3 regions of the uncultured Bacillus sp. genome follow, and region 2 is predicted to be linked to each of the others. Evidence: riboswitches for the same ligand, from Rfam matches in the RefSeq annotation. Region 2 holds a riboswitch; each other region holds the start of a gene.
What was found. Region 2 has a riboswitch for cyclic di-AMP ahead of ktrA (potassium uptake protein KtrA). Riboswitches for the same ligand answer to the same signal wherever they lie in the genome.

Region 1 (7,610 bases), on a different contig from region 2:
TCATCATCGGCAAACCCCTCTGGAAAAGGCGTTATGGATTCTCTCCGCAATCGTGCTCTTATTTGTCATCATGTTTGTCAGTTATACGTTTTACTTGAGAGCCACATTGAAAAAACGAATTTTTAAGGAGAGAAGAAGCCTTGGGTAATACGCTGTTCTTTATCTCGCTAAGTTTAATATGGGTGATGCTTCTCTACCACATGTTTCTCATGCAGGGCGGATTTCGCCACTATATGACCTTCGAACGGAACATCCCGAAGTGGAGAGAAAACATGAAGGAGCTGCCAAAGGTCAGTGTTCTCATCCCTGCGCATAACGAAGAGGTTGTGATTCGGCAGACGCTGAAGGCGATGGTCAACCTTTATTATCCGAAGGACCGTCTGGAGATTATTGTGGTAAACGATAATTCTTCAGACCGGACGGGTGATATCGTCAATGAATTTTCCGAGAAATACGATTTTATCAAAATGGTGATCACAAAACCGCCTAACGCCGGAAAAGGCAAATCCTCTGCACTGAACTCTGGATTTGCCGAATCGAACGGCGATGTGATCTGTGTATATGACGCCGACAACACCCCTGAGAAAATGGCCGTGTATTACCTCGTGCTCGGCCTGATGAATGACGAAAAGGCAGGCGCCGTGGTTGGGAAATTCCGCGTCATCAATGCGGCAAAGACGCTGCTGACGAAGTTTATTAATATCGAAACGATCTGTTTTCAATGGATGGCGCAGGGGGGCAGATGGAAGTGGTTCAAAATCGCCACCATCCCAGGCACCAACTTCGCGATCCGCAGAAGCATTATTGAAAAGCTCGGAGGCTGGGATGACAAAGCGCTCGCTGAGGATACCGAGCTGACGATCCGGGTGTATAACCTCGGCTATCACATTCGCTTTTTCCCTGCCGCCATCACCTGGGAGCAGGAACCGGAAACGTGGAAGGTGTGGTGGCGCCAGCGCACCAGATGGGCACGCGGCAATCAATATGTTGTGCTGAAATTTTTGGCGCAGTTTTTCAAGCTGAAACGAAAACGAATTATCTTTGATTTGTTTTATTTTTTCTTTACGTATTTCCTGTTTTTCTTTGGCGTGATCATGTCAAATACGATATTTGTCCTGAATCTGTTTTATGATTTGCATTTGTCGGTTGGATTTTTGGCAATGATTCTCTGGATTTTGGCTTTCTTCTTATTTATGACAGAGGTCATGATTACGTTGAGCATTGAAAAAACAGAAATGAACAGGCAAAACTTTTTTATCGTATTTCTCATGTACTTTACATACTCGCAGGCATGGATTGTGCTGGTCATCTATTCTTTATTCGTAGAAATCAAGCACCGTTTATTCAAGCAGGAGGTCAAATGGTACAAAACAGAACGATACAATCAACATAAAAGCGGGTGACCTTTTTGAAACAAATAATGATTTTTCTCACAAGTCTCATGCTCATGGCGATGACTGGACAAGCGGCTTTTGCCAAAGAGGTGCAGGTCAGCGGTTCGCTCCTCGGAAAAAGCAGCCAAGAACAAGCCAAACAGCAGGTGCTGACAAGCGACCTGATTACACTATACGGGTCAAAAGACAGCGCGGAGCTGACGTATCAGATTCCGGCAGGCGCCTCTTCCGGCAACCAGCAATTGGTGATTGAATACGAGGCATCAAATCTTTTAATTTCTCCATCATCGTTAACAGTGGTCATTGACGATGAACCGGTCAAAACGTTAAAGCTTGATGGTGATTCCAAACGGAAAACAGTAAAGCTAAACCTGAATAAAAGCCAGTCTGCCCAAGGCTATCACAATATATCGCTGACATTTTACGGTGTGATGAAAGAGGGCGTCTGCGTCAGACAGGATACATCCGGAAACTGGATCAAAATTTATCCGGACAGCCGCCTGACGCTGGCGGACAGCAGAGAAGCGAAGGGAACGTCGCTGGACCATTATCCATATCCTTTCGCCCAATCGGGAAATACAGCGGAAGAAACCGCCATTGTCATTCCGGATGACCCAAGTTCGGCAGAAATTGAAGCTGCAGTGAAAACAGAAGGCTATTTGAAAACGGTGGACAGCAGTGTCAGCATGTCGTATGTTACGGAATCTGAACTGAAGAAAATCGACAAGCCGACGATTTTCATCGGCGTGGACAAGCATTGGAACGGCAAGGTGAAAAAGCTGATGAAACAGGCCGGCTTACAGGCAAAAGGAGAAAAACTGCTGCTTGCAGAGCGGGTGCTGAAAGCAGAGGGCAAGCAGCTGCCGGTTCTGTTTGCGCAAGCGGCGTCCGCTGACGTGCTCACTGAAAAAATCAGTGTCATCACGGATCAGACTTATACAGGCCAGCTCAGTGGTGATACACTCTCCATCAGCAAGCTTAAGCAGGCTGAAAAAAAAGAAAGCAATAAGCTGACTCTCGAGAATTTTGGAGCAGGTGATATCACAATTGGATCTGACAAAACTTCTTCTGCACATTACTTTTATCCAGCTTCGGCGGTTTTAGACCAAAACCAATCTGCAAAGCTGTCGCTCAAGCTGAAGAAGTCCGAAACGATTCAAGCCTTAACGGCGGAAAACGAATCGGTTTCTCAGGCGGCAGAACTGAAGATCATGATCAACGGCCAGCCGCACTCGGTCGGGCTTGATGAATTAGGAAAAGAAGATAAAAATGGATTCTATCATGTCATGGTAAAAGTGGACCCTAAGCTGCTGCAAAAAAACCGCTACATTGATATTCAGTTCGTTACGACTGGGCTAAAGGAAAACAATCCTTGCAACACCACAGATGAAGAAAAGTGGGTCTATATTGATAAAAGCAGTACATTGTCTTATGCCATCAAAGACCTGTCTCCATCAGCGGATTTCCAAGAGTGGCCGCTCCCTTACGCCGGAAATCAGGAACAAACAACGCTAATCGTGCTTCCTGACACCGTAAGCCAATTGAAGTTTGAGGAGCTTTCTCTCGTAACGGAGTCCTTTGGCAGCGAAGGGCAGCATTCATATACGGTCAAGAAATCATCTGACGTAACAGCAAATGATGCCAAAGGAAGGAACCTCATTTTCATAGGGGGTACCGATCAATTTCCTCTCCTGAACGAGAAATCATCAGATCTGCTTGTTCCGCAAGCGAAGAACGGCTCGTTTGATGTATCAGGTTTTGAGATGCTGAATGAGACAACAAAACAAGTGGCATTTACTCAAGCATCTCTTTGGGATTCACGCTACACAATGGCTGTCTTTACACCATCAAAAGGAACTGGCACGGCTGTCACGAAAGAGATCATCAGTTATCTGAATAGTACCGATGACTCGGCAACCGTCGTTAACGAAACCACCAGCCAGCAGGTGTTTACAAACCACCAGCAGCTCAAATCAGAAACTAACAGTTCCAGCGCAGAACAACCATCACAGGATAATAGCCAGAAATGGCTGTATATTGGTGTGCTGGCACTTATTATGGTGATTGCGGCAGTGTTCATTTGGGTTGCCGTAAGACGAAGAAAAAGATAGACAGATACAGAATAAAACAGAGGCAATCTAGCCTCTGTTTTTTTATTTTTGGTATGTAAATTCCATTTGTGGAACCTATCATTTTATTTTTTCCGCCCGGCCAATAAGCCTCTTTACAACGTGCAGGAACGGGAGTATGATCTCTTTTAGAAAACAAATCGCTTAATCTGAAATCAGAGCGGGGGACCCATTAGAACGGCTTTTTTGCCGTTGGGGTGAATCCTTTTTAGGTAGGGCAAACTCTCATATGCCCGAATCCGTCAGCTAACCTCGTAAGCGTTCGTGAGAGGAGATGAATGAAACCTGTGTTCGATGTAATGGCACAGGGGCATCCGTTTGCCTCTGTGTTTTTTGCTGTTCATTTTTAGAATGCAAATCGATACAGAGACATCGTAGCAGAAAGGACTATTACAAAATGTGAGAGCTAGATGCTGATGTTTTTATTGTTTTAATTGAAAAATGAGAAATTAAAAGGGGAAGACATCGATGTATCATTCAATCAAACGTTTTTTGATTGGGAAACCACTAAAATCTCAAGCCGCTGGAGAGCAAAAACTGACGAAATTAAAAGCCTTGGCGATGCTTTCCTCAGATGCGCTTTCATCTGTCGCATATGGCACAGAACAAATTTTAATCATTTTGGCAACAATCAGTGCTGCTGCATTTTGGTACTCCATTCCGATTGCGATTGGCGTCCTCATATTGCTGCTCGCACTGATTCTTTCATACAGGCAAATTATTTATGCTTACCCGCAGGGCGGCGGGGCGTATGTGGTTTCGAAAGAAAACCTTGGCGAAAAGCCGGGATTGATCGCAGGCGGTTCATTGCTTGTCGATTATATTTTAACGGTAGCTGTAAGTATTTCCGCAGGAACGGACGCAATCACGTCGGCCTTTCCTGTATTGCATGATTATCATGTGCCGATTGCTGTTTTACTTGTTTTAGCGATTATGATTTTGAACCTGCGCGGACTTTCGGAATCAGCATCGATTCTAGCCTATCCGGTTTATCTGTTTGTGATGGCACTTTTGGTTTTGATAGCAGTCGGGTTGTTTAAACTCATGACAGGACAAATAGACCAGCCAGTCCATCATACACCGCTCGGTACTCCTGTAGCCGGCATTACGCTGTTTTTGCTGCTCAAGGCTTTTTCTTCGGGCTGCTCGGCCTTGACCGGGGTTGAGGCCATTTCTAACGCGATTCCTGCTTTCAAAAACCCGCCTGCGCGGAACGCGGCTAGAACTCTTGCAATGATGGGCATTTTGCTGGCGATTCTGTTTTCCGGCATCACGGTGCTCGCATACGGCTATGGAACAGCGCCGAAGCCCGACGAAACGGTGGTCTCACAAATTGCTTCTGAAACCTTCGGGCGGAATGTGTTCTACTATGTGATCCAAGGTGTCACATCACTTATTTTGGTCCTTGCGGCAAATACGGGATTTTCAGCCTTCCCGCAGCTTGCCTTCAACCTGGCGAGAGACCAGTATATGCCGCGTATGTTTACAGTCAGAGGCGACCGCTTAGGCTTCTCAAATGGGATTATCTTTTTAGGCGTTGCTTCGATTGTGCTCATCGTGCTATTTGGAGGACAGACAGAGCACTTAATCCCGTTATATGCTGTGGGCGTATTTATTCCATTTACGCTTTCGCAAACCGGTATGTGCATCAAATGGATTAAGCAAAAACCAAAAGGGTGGATCGGAAAAATGCTGATCAACTCCTGCGGCGCTTTGATTTCGTTTATGGTTCTGTCGATCCTGTTTGTGACGAAGTTTAATGTTGTATGGCCTGTGTTAATCTTTATGCCTATCGTCGTTTTGCTGTTTTTTGCGATTAAAAATCACTACACAGCTGTCGGTGAACAGCTTCGCATCGTAGACAAAGAGCCAGAAGAAATCAAAGGCACGGTTGTGATTGTGCCTGTAGCCGGTGTTACTACCGTCGTGCAAAAATCGATTCAATACGCAAAATCACTGTCCGACCAGGTTATCGCCGTTCACGTGTCATTTGACAGAGAACAGGAAAAGAAAGTTGAAAAACGCTGGGAAGAGCTCAATAACGGAGTGCGTCTCGTCACGCTTCACTCCTCGTACAGAAGCCTCGTCCATCCGTTTGATAAGTTTTTGGAAACTGTAGAAGCAAAAGCGAAGAAGGAGCAGTTTTCCGTCATGGTGCTGTTTCCGCAATTTATTACGAAAAAACGCTGGCACACCATCCTTCACAACCAATCAGCCTTCCTCCTCAGAGTCCGGCTGTTCTGGAAAAAGGACATAATGGTTGCCACGCTGCCGTATCATTTTAAAAAGTAAAGCTCTAGGACCAAGGGAAACACCTTGGTCTTTTTTTGCGAAAAAAGGAGAAATACAATGTTTACACAAGGTGCATTTGTGATCGTGTTGAACGAAAATCAGCAGATTCTGCTGGTTAAACGAAAGGATGTTCCTTTATGGGATCTGCCGGGCGGCAGGGTCGATCCCGAGGAAACGGCTGAGGAAGCGGCAGTTCGGGAGGTATTGGAAGAAACGGGATACAGCGCAGCGCTTTCTGCGAAAATAGGTGTCTACCAAAGGCCAAAGTTTCAAGATGAGCAGCATGTATTTGCTGGACACATAACAGGCGGACAAGCGATAGCGAACGGGATGGAGACAGCGGGATTGAAGTGGTTTTCTCCGCAGCGTTTGCCGCTTTTTATGGTGCCGAACCGAAAAAGGCAAATCAAAGATTTCGTTAATGGCGCTCTAGATACAACCATCACCCTCAAGGACAGAGGTATGGTTGCGGCGATCGACCTGTTGAAAAGAAGACTGGGCAAGTGATAAAGGTCTCCGGGTTTTAAAGCTATTCTCCGGTGGTATTGAAAAAAGGAAAAAGGAGGATACGGCATGGCACATAAAACTGCAGGACAAGCAATGACAGAACTGCTTGAACAATGGGGAGTTGATCATGTTTATGGCATCCCTGGAGACAGTATAAATGAGTTTATTGAAGATTTAAGACACGAAAGAAATCAATTGAAATTCATTCAAACCCGCCATGAAGAGGTGGCGGCGCTGGCAGCCGCGGCTGAGGCAAAACTCACCGGCAAGATCGGCGTCTGCCTGTCAATCGCAGGCCCGGGTGCAGTACACTTATTAAACGGTTTATATGATGCAAAAGCGGACGGCGCCCCTGTGCTGGCAATTGCAGGACAGGTTTCATCAGGCGAAGTCGGACGGGATTATTTTCAGGAGATCAAGCTTGAGCAAATGTTTGAAGACGTGGCTGTGTTCAACAGAGAGGTACATAGTGCGGAATCACTGCCGGATCTCTTGAATCAGGCGATCCGCACCGCCTACAGTAAAAAAGGCGTTGCGGTATTAAGCGTGTCTGATGATTTGTTTGCGGAGAAAATCAAACGTGAGCCTGTGCACACCTCACCAGTGTATATTGAAGGGAACCTTGAACCGAAAAAAGAACAGCTTGTCACTTGCGCGCAATATATCAATAACGCTAAGAAGCCGATAATCTTGGCGGGGCAGGGAATGAAAAAGGCGAAACGGGAGCTCCTGGAGTTTGCGGACAAAGCTGCAGCCCCGATCGTTGTCACGCTCCCGGCAAAAGGCGTGGTCCCCGATAAGCATCCGCATTTTCTCGGCAACCTTGGGCAGATCGGCACAAAGCCAGCCTACGAGGCAATGGAGGAATGTGATTTATTAATCATGCTCGGGACTTCATTCCCGTACCGCGATTATTTGCCTGATGACACGCCGGCGATCCAGCTCGATTCAGATCCGGCGAAAATCGGAAAACGCTATCCGGTGACAGCGGGACTTGTCTGTGATTCGGCTCTTGGCCTGCGCGAGTTGACGGAGTTTATTGAACGGAAGGAAGACAGAAGGTTTCTGGAAGCCTGCACTGAACATATGCAGCATTGGTGGAACGAAATTGAAAAAGATGAGACTGAGGCGGAAACACCGCTCAGACCCCAGCAGGTCGTGGCACGTCTTCAGGAAGCGGCAGCTGATAATGCGGTGCTTTCTGTAGATGTCGGCACTGTAACAGTCTGGATGGCGCGTCATTTCAAAATGAACGAAAACCAGGATTTCATCGTTTCCAGCTGGCTTG
Region 2 (7,610 bases):
ATGGGTATTTCGCAGATTAATTCATGGTATTTACCCATATACAATTTAGAGGCGGCAAACGCCCAGTGAACACAAAAATATTGTGCGGCTAAATGTTGTCTTATCACCAATTTATTCGGGTTTATTCGTGGGAATAGTGAATTGAAAAGGCTCAAGCCGCCTTGTCTCAAAACACGATCGGTCAAAAACTGTTCAGGCTTTTATTTTTTTGCTTGAAATGTGCGCCATTGACAAATCATAATCGATTTGGAATAATGTTTGAATATATGCTCATTTGTTCACATAATTATAATAAAATAATATCATTTCCAAAAATAGGGAGTGTGTTAGAATGAAAGCTAATGGCATGCAAAATCTATTAGCTTCTTTTGTTTTCAAAAAATGGTGTGTTTCGTATGTATTCATTTAGGAAGGAATGACAACATGAAGACAAAACACTATTGGGTGATTTCTTTGCTCGCCGTTTTAGCGGTCGGGCCGGGATTGATGTCTAACACGGCATTGTCGTCAGTTCAAGGCCTTGTTCAGAAGACGGTTGGAACAAGTGACTTCACGTCAGTGAATCCAATATTGATTGGCAATATGGCCTTTGCTTTATTAGTGCCGGCAGGACCGCTGCTGAGGAAAAAATTCGGTGCCCGTCCAATCTATCTGGCTTCATTACCCGTTTTTATACTTGGCTCACTGCTTTTCGCATTTTCCAGCGATATTGCATGGATGGCGGCAGGGCGCTTTTTACAGGGGGCGGCTACAGGTGTCATGCTGATGATTATGATTCCAATGCTTGTTCTGTCATTTCCGATTGACCGCAGGAACTATGCCCTGCTGGTGCTGATCGGGGGATTTTATGGCTCTGTTATCATCGGCACGATTCTAGGAACGATTGCAACAAGCTACGGACATTGGAGATGGCTGTTTTACTTCTTTGGCGCGCTGTCACTGATTGGTGTCGCGGTGAGCTATTTCTTTCTTCATGATGAGCATCATGGATCGGCAGAACAAGAACAGTCGCTAGATCGTGCAGGAATCATTTTATCTGTGTGCCTTGCTGCAGCCTCAGCGGTTACATTCATTTTTCTGCAAAAATGGGGACTTTCATCAGGTTATGTATGGACTGGCTTTGGGATTACGTTATGTTTGCTCCTTGTTCTATTGATTGTGGAATATAAAGTGAGAAACCCCTTCATTTCTATAAAACTGATGCTGCTGCCAAAACCGGTGCTCGGTTTATTCATCGTAGCTATAGGAACGATAACGGTAGCTGTCAGCCTTTCTGCTTTTCAGGGATTGCTCCGTCAAATGTATGATATTTCTCAGGAGCATCTCATTCTTTTAAACGTAACTCTTTTAATCGGAGTGGCGATCGCCGCCATTGTGAGCGCTTTGTTTTATGATAAAGTCGGGCCCGGGATGCTCGGTATTATAGGTGCTCTTATTCTCGTGTTTGTGAATTTTCAATGGCTGCATATGCAGGATCAATCGTCACTTTATATATTTGCAGTGCTGTTTATCATGCTTGCCGCTGGAACGGGACTGACAGTGGCCGCAGGGCTGATGGGAGCTGCTATGGGCGGCCCGCTGCCTGATTTGGTCAAGAGAATGACAGCTGTTCAGTTTTTAAGATTGTTTGTCTATATGGGAGTTCCAATCCTCATCGGCTTTTTCACGCAAAAAGATGCTGCCAGACAAAGCGGTTCGATGCAGGATTCTATGATGACTGCTTATCATGATCTCTTTTTCATTTCTTTTATTCTGAGTGTGCTGCTTGTTTGCCTGTCATTCTGTATGAACGCTACAGGTATGGGGCACAAGCTGGCACATAAAACGCATGATAAAGCGAAAACAGTTCCGAAAAAACAGGCCATTTCCACACAAGGACTGTCAAAGGCTGCTGTCAAATCACATAAAGTGATACATGATACAGAATACCGTAATGTACTCAGAAATTTACAAAAATAGATACATGATCAAAACCTTTCCCTTGAGGGAAAGGTTTTTTGTTTGCAATCTTTTCCCAACTTTGTCCCTAAAGAATTGAAAAATATTAGAAGTGCAAGTAAAATTCTAAAAGGTAGATTCTTTTACATTCGTAATCTTTTAACTCGAAGGAAGGTTTTCATGGCCCGTAAAAAACTGAAAAAACGTAGACTCTTCATTTCACTATTTTTCATTGTATCGATTCCGCTAGCCCTGTTTGTTTTAGCCACAACATTATCAAAACCGATAGAAACATCCAAAGAACCCGAAGAAATTGATGAACAGCAGGTATTTATAGACAGCCTGTCCGGACATGCACAAATTTTGTATGAGAAATATCATGTCCTCCCCAGCATCACGATCGCTCAGGCCATTCTCGAATCCGACTGGGGGAACAGCGAGCTTGCTGCTCAGGCTAACAACCTTTTTGGCGTAAAAGGAAATTATAAAGGCCATCATGTCACGATGGAAACGGACGAATTTGAAAAAGGGAAAAGAAAAACCATTCGCGCAAAGTTTCGAAAATACAGCACGTATTTTGAATCTATGGATGACCACGCCCAATTGTTTGTCCGCGGCACATCGTGGAATAAAAAGAAGTATAAACCGGTGCTTGAGGCTGGGAATTATAAGGAAGCGGCAACGGCATTGCAAACATCAGGATATGCTACAGACCCTGAATACGCAGACAAAATCAGTGCTATTGTGGAAAAATACGATTTAGATGAATACGATGAGGTAAATCCATCGCTCAAATCAGTGGATTTAAAAGCCTCCATTAAGGACAGTGCCGTTCAAGACATATGGTCCAAGCCTTCTACTGATGATCGGTCCATAAAGCTCACCTCTGCCCAATCTTACGTCGGCAAAGACATAAAGGTTGTATCCAAAAAGCAGAAAGGCCAGTCCGTATGGTACCAATTTCAAATCAATGATAAACTCATCGGCTGGATTGATGATTCAGCTGTTGAAATAAAGGAAGCAACCTGAGCCCTTTTTCCTGGTATTTTTAATTCTTTGTTCCATTCAGGGGAATTTGAGGTATAATATTCCACGGAAGTTTATCACTTATTGACTATGCTTTCAGGAGGGAACAAAGGTGCAGAAATATAGACGGAGAAACACGGTTGCCTTTACAGTATTAGCTTATTTCACTTTTTTTGCGGGAGTATTTTTGTTTAGTATCGGACTCTATAATGCTGATAATCTGGAACTCAACGAAAAAGGCTATTACATCGCTGTTATGATACTTGTAGCGGTCGGTGCGATTCTTACACAAAAAGTGACCCGTGATAACGCAGAGGATAACGAAATCATCGCGGAACAGGAAAAAAGGCAAAATCAATCTCATATCGAATCATAAAAAATCCGGCGCTTAAATCGCCGGATTTTTTGTTATTACCCCGTAAATACCTCGCCGTCAGGGTAACGAATATTTGATTTCTCTGTTTTCGCAAATGAAAACACGAACGTCAAAGGACCAATTCTTCCAATGAACATGATGACAATAATGATACATTTTCCCGCTTCTGTAAGTTCAGGGGTCAATCCCATCGATAGACCGACAGTTCCGAATGCGGAAAAGGTTTCAAACACAATTTGAATAAACGGCGCTTGTTCTGTGACCGTCAGGGCGAATATCCCTAAAAACACGAGGAACAAACCGATGACGCTCACAGCTAAAGCTTTAATGATAATCGGATATTTGATGGAGCGGCGGAAAATAACCGTTTCTTTTTTACCTCGCAAATAAGCGATCACAGACATTAAAATCACAATGAACGTAGTCAGCTTAATGCCGCTCGCTGTTGAAGCGCTGCCTGCTCCGATAAACATTAATAATAAAGTAAATACAATCGTTCCTTCTCTCATACTACCAATATCAAGAGAATTGAAGCCAGCGGTTCTTGGCGTCACAGCTTGAAAATAGGAAGCCCATAGTTTATCTCCTATATGCAGGTGGCCGAGCGTGCCGGGATTGCTGTACTCTAAAATAAAGATCACAAGCATAGCAACCGCATTCAGAATCAGGGTTCCTGTCAGCATGATTTTCGTATGTAGAGAAAAGGCTTTAAATCGCCGATTTTTCATAATGTCAAACAGAACGGTAAATCCGATCCCTCCTGTGATAAATAAGAAAGTAATCACTAGGTTAACTGTAGGATCTCCAACGTAGCTCATCAAATTATCCGGCCACAACGAAAACCCGGCATTGTTAAAAGCAGATATTGAGTGAAAAAGACTCGCAAACAAGCCGGATGCCCAGCCATACTGGGGCACAAGCCTGACGGATAAGATGAGTGCTGCTATCAACTCAATACTGATGGAAAACAGAAACAGGACTTTGACAAGGCCTATGACACCGCCGATTGTCGGCTGGTTTAAGGCTTCCTGAACCAGCATTCGTTCTTTTAATCCGATTTTTTTCCCTAATATCATGACGATCAAAACAGCAAAAGTCATAAATCCAAGCCCGCCGATCTGAATCAGCCCCATGATGACAGTTTGCCCGAAAAGTGTAAATTCTGTACCGGTATCGACAACTGCAAGCCCTGTAACGGTTGTTGCGGAAGCTGCAGTAAAAAGGGCATCTATCCATGACAATGGCTTCATTGTAGAAATCGGTAGCTTTAACAGCACAGCCCCGATGATAATGGTAAGAAAAAAACCAATTGCAAGCACTTGAGGCGGTGTAAAACGAACCCATTTGATCACTTTATCCTTTTGAAGTGTCACCTATGTCTACATCCCTTCGTTTTCAAAACGTTTAATATCCTTTTTGTGCCCCATGATCACCAGGCAATCCTGTTCGTGAATGACGTCTTCAGGTGCGGGAGAAAGACGGATATCTCCATGATGTTTAATGGCCAGGATTGTACAGCCGTACTTTGCTCTTACATTCAGATCAATAATCGATTTTGAATCAAGCTTGTGTGTTGCCAGCAGCTCGACAATACTGTAATCATCAGATAAATCAATGTAATTCAACACGTTCTCATCAGAGAGGCTTTGTGCAATCTTGACGCCCATATCCTTTTCAGGATGAATAATGCGGTCAGCACCGATTTTTTCAAGCACCTTATGATGATAATAGTTTTGGGCCTTCACCCAAATATTCGGGATGTCAAACTCTTTTAATAATAGGGTGGTCAGGGTACTCGCTTGAATATTCGCTCCGATTGCAACGATCACATATTCAAAATTGCGTATTCCTAACGATAGCAATTCGTTTTCTTCGGTGGCGTTGGCGATCACCGCATGAGTTGCGTAAGAAGCGTATGCATTTACCTTTTCTTCGTTGATATCAATCGCAAGGACCTCATGGCCCATTCTGTGCAGCTCTTTGCAAATGCTTCCGCCAAACCTGCCCAGTCCGATCACGGCAAATTGCTTGTTTTTTATTCTTCCCAATGTTCATAACTCCCTTAGTAAAATTAACGTTTTTGAAGCAAAAAAGACCATCTCGAAGAATGGTCGCTAATAGACCTCCTCTCTGTAAACGCCTACGAGGTTAGCTGTCGGATTAGGGATTCAGAGTACCCCCTCTTACTTAGTAAGATTCACCCCAAGGCTGTTAAAAAAACAGCCAATCGTTGGTTCCCCCGTTCGTATTTGATTAAGCGGTAAAAGAGACTGTATGAAATTGAACACTCAAGAATTTACTCCTGTTTCTAGAGTTTGTCAATTTAAATTTTAAACTAGAAAAAAGATAACTGGAAATAGAGGAAAAAAGGGAGGTCAAAACGCAAAAAAGACCGGCGTTAACCGGTCTTTTAGATTAGTTGCAGCCGCATGGCTGAGTCGGAGGAGTGCTGCGCTTAGCCACGTCAATACTTGCTTCTGCGTAGAATTTATTGCCGATGCTCAATGATTTATTCTCCGCACGGAAAGTATATGTACCAGCGGCAGGAAGTGTTTTGTTATTCAGTTTTAATTTGAACTCGCCAGCTCCTAATAAATCAAGTGCCAAAGGGATTCTTACTGTTTTCCCGTTATTGAGGATCTGTGTTTCACGCAACGCACGTCCGTTCATTGTGTCTTTCGTATTTGCAGTAAATCCGCTTGGCAATGTAAATTCCATAACGCCAAGGCTGAGAAGCGTGTTTGGACGATACGTCAATTCGATATCTGAGAAAGACCATTCCGTTTTGCTGGCCCCTGTAATTGTAGCGAACAATGAAGCTGTTGACTGTGTTTTCATAGTAGACTCAGTATGAGCGGAAGTTGATTTAGATTCAGCCGCGAAAGAAGCTGAAGGTGCAGAAACGAGTAAACCAAGACTTAATGCACTGATTGCCAAAGAAGATAATAATTTGCGTTTCATAATAAAATTCCCCCTAAAAAGTTATAAAAATATTCAGGCCTGCCCGCTTTTCACCTCCTCTGAACGGCCAAATACAAATTTTACCTACATAAAATTACCATCAAATATTTTGGAAGTAAATGGGATGTTTTTCCCGTATTTTTCAAATTTGTAGTAATTACATAAAAAAGAACAAAAAAACGCCCGGTTTCCCAGGCGTTTTTGTTTTACTTTGTTTCAATCGGTATAAATTTAAAAATTTCCCCGCTCTGCACCGATTCAGCAAGCCGTTTCAGCCAATCATAGTAAGCTTTAGAGCTTTCCAGTTGCTCGTATAACTGCAGTGCTTCATTTTTGATGTCCTCATTGAGACCTTCTTTGTTTAAAACCTCTTGTAAATCAGCCTGAGCTTCTTCAATTGCTGCTACATTTACCTGAACTTCCCGTTCCCATTTAGGGGGAAAGAAATTTGTGAAAAATTTAAAGAAATCTTTTTCAGCCACAAATGTATGCTTGCGGATGCCCCGGTGAAATGTTTTTTTCACTACATTTAAGTCCTGAAGCTTTTTGACGCCTGTGCTCATGCTTGGCTTGCTCATTTGCAATTCCTCACGCATTTCGTCAAGGGTCATCTCATCCCTCATATACATCGTCCCATATAAAATCCCGACACTGCGGGTAATTCCGTAAAGATCCATCGTTTCAGCAATGGAGTCGATAACAAGATCCCGAGCCTGTTCTATAGCTGCAACTTCTGGATTTTCATCCATACTGACCCTCTTTTCTATTAGAAGATTAAATTCGTTAAGTTATTTCTTTATGTTCTTTATCTTAACGAAACATAAAGAAATGTCAAAAAGAAAAATCAAAATGGGGCTTTGACAGTTTAAAATTCGTATGTTAAATTAAGGTTGTTAAAAACATTAAATTTTTATTTAACAAACTTTACGTCAAGGAGGCTTATATGAGTCAAACATTATATATTGACGGAGAATGGGTCAGTGCCGAAAAAGAGCAGATCCGCAGCATTATCAATCCATTTAATCAAGAAGAAATTGCAATTGTAAGCGAAGGAGGGCGAGAGGACGCCATCAAGGCAATCGCAGCCGCGCGAAGAGCATTTGACAAAGGAGAATGGTCATCTCTACCCGGGCTTGAACGCGGGAAGAATGTTCTGAAAATTGCGGAATTAATCAGACGCGATCTTGATGAGCTGGCTGAGCTTGAATCGCTTGATACGGGAAAAACACTCGAAGAAAGCAAGGCGGATATGGATGATATCGCCAATGTTTTTCAATATTACGCCGGATTGGCAGATAAAGATGGCGGA
Region 3 (7,610 bases), on a different contig from region 2:
CAAGAGCAAAGCAATACATAAAAAGAGCCGGGAAGGCTCTTTTTTCATGAATCAAACGCTTCCGCGGCCAGCTTTTGGATCACCGCGTCATCCATCGGCGGGTTATGGAGACCGGCGCGCACATCACGGTAATAGCGCTGAAGCGGGTTGGTTCTTTCAAGGCTTTTGGCGCCGACAATTCTCATCGCTTTATCGACAACAGACAGCGCAGCATTTGTGACGATATGTTTCGCCGCACCGAGCTCGCTTCTCAAGTGAGGGCGGCGCTCCGGATCGTCATACAATTGAGCGGTATGGAAAAGAAAATGTCTGGCATTGAGCAGTTCAAGCTCCATTTCGCCTGTTCTTTGCTGTACAGCCGGAACATTCTTGATCGGTCCCTTCAAACTGTTTGGAGAATACTCAGATGCAAATTGCACCGCATAGTCTCGCGCTGCTTGAGCAATGCCAAGATAAATCGCCGGAATGTGAAGCAGCCAGCCATTCGGCTTAGCTCCCCGAGGCCCTTGAAGCAATTCCACCAGTTTCTCCTCATCAAGCGTTACCGCATTCAGTACAAGGTCATGACTTCCAGTCGCCCGCATCGCCATCATATCCCACGTTTCTTCAATCGACAAACCGGGATCATCTTTATGAATGAGAAACACGCCTGTTGTTTGTTTCTCCTCAATCCATGCCGTCACTAGAAAATAATCCAGTGCTTGTGACATCGTCGTAAAGGTTTTTCTTCCGTTCACTGCCCATTTGCCATCTTTTTTGACGGCGTTTGTACCGGGACGCCCTCCTCTTGTCGGGCTTCCGGTTTGCGCTTCTGTCGCTGCCCTGTTAATGACAGCTCCGTTTTGAACTTCTTTTGCAATATACGCAAACACGTCTTTATCCCAGCTGTTGCCTTCTCCGAGCTCTCCGATTACGCTCAAATGCCAGCCGATGCTCAGTGCTGCAGGAGCATCTCCCCGCGCCAGCCGTTCTTGAAACAGGAGCATATCGTATACAGAAATGCCCCCCCCTCCATGGGATGCCGGCAATGTTAATGCCGTATACCCAGCATCACGCAGTTTTTGTATTTTTTCTACAGGAAAACGTCCCTGTTCGTCATCTTCAGCTGCTGTTTGCTGAAATTCATCCGCAATTCGTCCGATTTTCTCCATCCATTGCCGCTGTTGATCGTTTTGTATAAATAATGACATCCGGCAGACCCCCAAGTTTTAATTCCGATAAATTTAATATGTATTATAGATTTCCTGCCATTATTCCGCAACTGTTAACCTTTTGTCCGGTATAGAAAAACACGCCGTTCCCCTAAGGAAACAGCGCGATTACACAGGATTTGCATCCCGGTCTTGTTTCATGCCGAGATAAATCAGCATATATGTCAGGTAACCCATTGTCATCACCAGGCCGCCAAAGAAAAAGCTCGAGAAAATCGGCTCTTCAAAAGCAGTCACTGCTGCAAGCACAATCCAGCTGGCATACAGGTAGATGATAAAATAACGAATGCCCGTCTTCATTTTATATATCATGTACAGCCCCACGAGAGAAAACAACCCAAGCGCGAGTCTGAAATAAACAAGATGTTCAAACTGAAACATGAATGACACAAATGAGAATCCAAGCAGCAATACAATCGGTAAAGCGGTAATAAAGTTCCTCAATCGAGACACCTCCGTCAGTACCTTTAGTATAAACCAAAATATCAAATGATATTGATTTACGTGAGCTTTTTCACAAAAATGTCATTCCTTGCCTTTACACTCGGACATCCCGTTTACAGAAGCACCACCAGCCAACGGCGATGAAGAATATCGCATGGATGATGATAATCCCTACTGAAAATAATGGTGTCATGCCGGAAAACAACGCTGTCGCTCCGCTTCTGTATTGCGTAAAGTCAGTATTGGCAAAAAGCAAAAAGCTGCCCCATTTGTTTTCAAAGAGCTTCATGAGCTGGACAAGTGTACTCGCTCCGTATAAAACGACAAAAGAAACGACAACTGCTACCGCGCTGTTGCGGAACAGTGAAGAACAAAGCAGCCCGAATAATCCCATCATTACGGCTTCAAGCCAGTTTGAGCCGATCAGCGCCAAGGTGTTGATCAGCAATGTCTTTGATTCCGCGCTCACGGATGTGCCGAAAAAGACGAGACCGAATAATAATGCCAAAATGTAGTATGCCAGATACAAATAAAAGCTGACCATCACGACTGTGATTAATTTTGACCAAAAAACCTTTTGGCGTTTAACAGGACGGATGAGCAAAAATTTGATCGTCTTTTTATCAAATTCCATCGAAACAATCGTCGCTGCAATCACGATTGTTAAAGCTTGCAGCAGGATGTTCAGGCTCGGTGTATACGATAAATAGCCGATGAAGTTTTCATCCGTTCCGGCACTGATAACAATCCGTTTAATGATCAAGGCCATGAAAAATTGAAAGACCGCCATCAGGATAAGAGATACCAACGTGACCTTTCGATTAAAAAGTTTCATATGTTCATTCCAAATTAATTTAGACAAGCTCTTCTCCCTCCTCTTGATGAGCAGTTGTCGCTTTTATGAATTCATCTTCAAGTGATTGCGTATAAGGCGTAATGGAAAAGACATTCAGGTCTTGTCCTACAAGTGAACGGTTCAGCTCTGGAATGTTTTCTTTTGCTACCTCAACAACAATCGCCCCGTCTTGCCGCTCTGCTTGATATTGATTGCCTGCCAGCCAATTGAGCGCTTTTTCTTCCGGCTGCACTTCAATGATCGCTTTTTCTGTCTTTTGATCTGTTCCATGTAAGCTGACTTCCGCTTTGATCTCACCTTTTTGAATGATGATGACACGGTCACACAGATCTTCAACCTCACGCAACAAGTGAGTGGCGAACAGGACTGCTGTTCCTTCCTTTTCTGCGAGCTCCTTAATATGATCGCGAAAATCCTTCATGCCGGCGGGATCAAGACCATTTGTCGGTTCATCTAAAATAAGAAGCTTTGGCCGGTGAAGAATCGCCTGTGCAATACCAAGACGCTGGCGCATGCCGAGGGAATAGGTTTTCACCTTATCATGAATCGCCGATGTCAGCCCTACACGTTCCACTACTTCATCAAGCCGTTCATCCGCTATTTTTTTGTGCATATTCGCAAAGTGCTTAAGGTTTTCCCATCCTGTCAGGTACGGATAGAACTCAGGATTTTCGACGATCGCTCCAACCGCTTCCATCGCTTTTTCAAACTCTGTATCATGTTGAAAACCACTGATTGTTACACTTCCGTTGTTTTGTTTTAACAGCCCGACGATGATACGGATGAGTGTCGTTTTTCCGGAACCATTCGGACCGAGCAGGCCGATGATTTCACCCTCCATGACGTCCATGCTGATCTGTTTTAAAATTTGTTTAGACCCAATCTTTTTATCGAGGCCTTCAATATGTAAAATCGGCTCAGCCATAAAGCCTTCCTCCTTTTTCGACAAAAAATAAACAGTGCCCAAAAATTAGGCACTGTTAGTATTATAGCATTTGTTGCTTCCAAATGTTTGGTTAAACCGATAGAGTCGGCGCTTGCTCAGGCTGTTTGTTCTTTTCTGTTTCTGTAATAATGACGGCGCAGGCCGCGTCTCCTGTTGTATTCACCACTGTCCGAAGCATATCAAGCAGACGGTCAATTCCAAGAATTAATCCGATTCCCTCGACAGGCAGGCCGACAGATTGAAGCACCATGGCGAGCATAATCAAACCGACTCCAGGAACACCCGCGGTTCCGACACTTGCTAACACTGCCGTCAGTATCACCATCAGCAGCTGAGTGAATGTCAGATCATGCCCGAATACCTGCGCAATGAAGACGGTGGCTACCCCTTGCATGATAGCTGTTCCGTCCATATTAATTGTAGCGCCGAGCGGCTGGACGAAGCTGCTGATCGGCTCAGGCACTTTTAATTTCCTCTGTGCCACATCCATGGATATCGGCAGGGTTGCATTGCTGCTGGAAGTACTGAATGCAACGACCATAACCTCTGAGAAATTTTTAAAGAACGTAATCGGATTTCTTCTGGCTATAAGCGCAACCGTAGATCCGTAGGTAACGACCGCATGTATCAGTAATGCAAGGGTTACCACAATCATGTACAAGCCCATCGCTTTCATTGCACTGAACCCTTGGCTTCCGATAGCTGTCGCAATCAGACCGAATGTACCATACGGAGCGAACTTCATTACAAGATTCACCAGGTACATCATTAATTCATTTCCTTGTTCAACAACTTTGAGAAGCATATCCGCTTTTTTTCCAAGCATTGTAATCCCAAGCCCTACAAAAATGGCAAAAGCGATAATTTGCAGCATATTTCCTTCCGTCATCGCTTGAACAGGGTTGGTCGGAATAATGTTTAACAGGGTGTCCGCAATACTTGGCGCTTTTTCAGCAGTGAATTCGGCAGACGATGTATCATACGTTCCAAACTCTCCCGGTTTGATGACTAGAGCTAAAATGATGGCAATGGTAATCGCCACTGCTGTCGTAACAAGAAAATAAGAAATCGCCTTTACACCGATTCTGCCAAGCTTCTTAGGATCGCCCAGCCCGGCTACTCCCAGTGTTAGTGAGAAAAAGACAATCGGAACGACAAGCATTTTAATGAGGTTTAAAAAGATGGTGCCAAGCGGCCCAAATACAAACTTATTTAAATTTTCAAATAATTCAGGTGATGTTACGTTAAGAATAATTCCCGTTATCGCACCTAGCACCAATGCAATGATTATCTTTGTAGCCAGTTTCATCCGCATTCCTCCCTTTTTTGAAAAAAAGCCCGCGAGAGACTCCCGTGGGCTTTGGCTGTATCTTCAAACCACAGGACTCTCTCTTCACGCTGATGAGGTTAGCTGACGGGTTCGGACGAAGAGATGTCCGTTTTTCAGATGAAAAATTAACCCCAAAAGATTGGGTCCCCCACTCCTTATGAAAGGATTAAGCGTGTGGCTTACTATTGTATGATTTAGTTTATTTATACAGAAAAGATCCAATTTTGTAAACTATTTTTTGTTACTTTTTTCTTGGAATCTTTTGGGTCCTTCTTCCTTGTTGGTGACATCAAGAATATCTAGGAGAAACACAAAGATCGGAATCCCGATAATTAAACCCCAAATGCCGAAAAAGTGCTCAGAGAAAATGAGTACTGTGAAGGTGAAAAAGATCGGCAGCTCCGTTTTCGCAGACATCAGCTTCGGATTTAAGAAATACGTTTCGATCGCATGTATGGCGAATATGACAAGCACAATGTAGAGCACATACATTCCGCCGCCAGTACTGTAAGCGATAATACTCAGCGGGATCAGAGAAATGACGACGCCTGCTACAGGGATCAATCCAAGGAAGAACACCATAATTGAAAGCCCAAACAGCTGCGGGAAATGCATAATCCAAAGTGCGATAAACGTCAGAATACAGTTGACAAGCGCAATGATGAATTGAGCCTCAAGCACCTTGCCGAACGTTCTTGCAAATTTGCTTCCGAAAAAAGAAATTTCCTCATAAAAGACCCTCAGTTTGCTTGTTTTAAATTTCGCCATGAACTCAGTAAGCCGCTTTTTCTCAAATAAGAAAAACATACTGAGAATGAGCGCCATTACGATCTGCAAGCCGAAAGTGCTGATATCGGCCAGATACGTATACACCACATTGAAGCCCTCTTTGACATATGAACTGATGTTAATATCTCCGAAAACACTCGTGATCTCATCAAAGAAAGGGATGGTGTCCGGGTGATATGCAATATGTTTAATCTGCTTAACCAGCTGCTGAATCTGCGCAGCGACGACAGGATAAAACACAAAACCTCCAACTGTAAGCAGCACAGCCAGCAACATGTAAAGAAACGTAATGACAACCCGCTGGCTCACGCGGAAGAACCGGCTTAAAAACTGCCGTACGACAAGCTCCAAACGATCCATAAGAAATGTGAAAATGAAGGTAAGCAATATTAAGTTGATCATGCTCTTAAATAGATATAACACACCAGTTAACACGACAAAGATGGAAAAACGCCTTACTCCCGGGTGCTGAAAAAATTTAACTAAAGCGGCCATTTATACACTCCTGTTAGGACAAACGTCCTTCATTCAATATAGTATCCATTTGTAAATTATATAACAAAAAAATGCTGAGGTCTCTGTCCCCACCTTAATTATTCTTAAACAATTAAAAAAACGGCCTCATGGATGGGCCGTTCTTTTCTTCAGACTGCTGTTTTCATTTTTTTCATGCCTTCAACAGCCTCTATGCTTTTTGCTTCATCGAATTCATTTTCGCTTTTTGCAACAATGATCGTGGCGATTCCGTTTCCGATCAGATTCACAATCGCTCTTCCTTCACTCATGAAACGATCGACCCCAAGCAGGAGTGCAAGGCCCTCCAGCGGAATGACCTGAAGCGCGGACAGTGTTGAGGCAAGGACGATAAATCCGCTTCCCGTCACACCTGCCGCTCCCTTCGATGTCAGCATCAGAACGAGGATAATTGTAATTTGCTGGCCGATGCTGAGGTCTACTCCAAACACCTGTGCCAGAAAAACCGTCGCCATTGATAAATAAATAGATGTGCCGTCAAGGTTAAACGAATAGCCCGTCGGAATGACAAGCCCGACAACCGATTTCGAACAGCCGTAGCGCTCCATTTTATCCATCATTCGCGGAAGCACCGATTCTGATGAGCTTGTGCCAAGCACGATCAGAAGCTCATCTTTAATGAAGCGGAGGTAATTCCACAGGCTGAATCCGTAAAGCTTGCAGATGAGATTTAAAGCAACAAACACAAACAGGAACATCGTAATATAAACAGACATCATTAAGCTTGCCAGAGGCTTGATGGAATCGAGACCGAAGTGCCCGATCGTATACGCCATCGCCCCGAATGCCCCGATTGGCGCGGCACGCATGATGTAGCCGATGATTTTGAAAAAGACGTGAGAAATCTTGTCGAAGAAATCAATGACGCTTTTCCCTTTTTCACCTAATGCCGCAAGACCGACTCCGAAAAGAATAGAAAAGAATAAGACCTGCAAAATGTCCCCTTTTGCGAAGGCATCAACCATGTTGGACGGAACAATATGTGTGATAAATTCAATCCAGTCGATTCCCTGACCGCCATTTTGCGTGTATTGTGATACATCTCCCTTTTCAAGCTTGCTGTAATCAAGACCCGCGCCCGGTTTCATGATATTGACGACAAATAAACCGATAATGAGTGCGAGGGTAGTGACAACCTCGAAATAAATAAACGCTTTTCCCCCTACTTTTCCAACCTTCTTCATATCGCCCATTTTTGCAATCCCGAGAACGATTGTGAAGAAAATGATTGGAGCGATCACCATTTTAACAGCGTTGATAAATGTATCGCCAAGCGGTTTCATTTCTTTGCCGACATCCGGCCAGACCAGTCCGACAATGACCCCAATGATGACCGCAGTTATGACCTGAACTGTTAAATTTTTAAACAGTTTCATATCCTGCATCCCCCTGTCCTATTCTCCTTTGTGTCTTTCTTACTAGAATGATAGCGTTTTCATACAGACTGGGGAAGTTTATGATCATAACGGACATTTTGGTCTTTTTGGTCTCAAGTTTATC

Region 1: another riboswitch for cyclic di-AMP. It lies ahead of kimA (potassium transporter KimA); the one in region 2 lies ahead of ktrA (potassium uptake protein KtrA).
Region 3: another riboswitch for cyclic di-AMP. It lies ahead of Q5C82_RS14765 (dicarboxylate/amino acid:cation symporter); the one in region 2 lies ahead of ktrA (potassium uptake protein KtrA).

Annotation. Positions count from the first base shown of each region.
Region 1 is NZ_CATYRA010000008.1:180,016-187,625, forward strand. Features, by position in the region: gene Q5C82_RS14665 (DUF2334 domain-containing protein) at 1-148, shown strand, start outside; gene Q5C82_RS14670 (glycosyltransferase) at 141-1,403, shown strand; gene Q5C82_RS14675 (cellulose biosynthesis cyclic di-GMP-binding regulatory protein BcsB) at 1,409-3,505, shown strand; cyclic di-AMP (ydaO/yuaA leader) riboswitch at 3,655-3,799, shown strand; gene kimA (potassium transporter KimA) at 3,992-5,815, shown strand; gene Q5C82_RS14685 (NUDIX hydrolase) at 5,873-6,322, shown strand; gene Q5C82_RS14690 (pyruvate oxidase) at 6,389-7,610, shown strand, end outside.
Region 2 is NZ_CATYRA010000018.1:23,186-30,795, forward strand. Features, by position in the region: gene Q5C82_RS19840 (MFS transporter) at 424-1,959, shown strand; gene lytG (exo-glucosaminidase LytG) at 2,119-2,967, shown strand; gene Q5C82_RS19850 (YiaA/YiaB family inner membrane protein) at 3,077-3,340, shown strand; gene ktrB (Ktr system potassium transporter KtrB) at 3,376-4,713, opposite strand; gene ktrA (potassium uptake protein KtrA) at 4,720-5,388, opposite strand; cyclic di-AMP (ydaO/yuaA leader) riboswitch at 5,462-5,610, opposite strand; gene bslA (biofilm surface layer hydrophobin BslA) at 5,756-6,301, opposite strand; gene gbsR (transcriptional regulator GbsR) at 6,508-7,050, opposite strand; gene betB (betaine-aldehyde dehydrogenase) at 7,245-7,610, shown strand, end outside.
Region 3 is NZ_CATYRA010000008.1:197,617-205,226, reverse strand. Features, by position in the region: gene fbpB (Fur-regulated basic protein FbpB) at 1-21, shown strand, start outside; gene Q5C82_RS14785 (acyl-CoA dehydrogenase family protein) at 45-1,190, opposite strand; gene Q5C82_RS14780 (hypothetical protein) at 1,320-1,655, opposite strand; gene Q5C82_RS14775 (ABC transporter permease) at 1,750-2,517, opposite strand; gene Q5C82_RS14770 (ABC transporter ATP-binding protein) at 2,510-3,436, opposite strand; gene Q5C82_RS14765 (dicarboxylate/amino acid:cation symporter) at 3,528-4,766, opposite strand; cyclic di-AMP (ydaO/yuaA leader) riboswitch at 4,840-4,970, opposite strand; gene Q5C82_RS14760 (AI-2E family transporter) at 5,019-6,071, opposite strand; gene dctP (C4-dicarboxylate transporter DctP) at 6,221-7,486, opposite strand; gene dctR (two-component system response regulator DctR) at 7,606-7,610, opposite strand, start outside.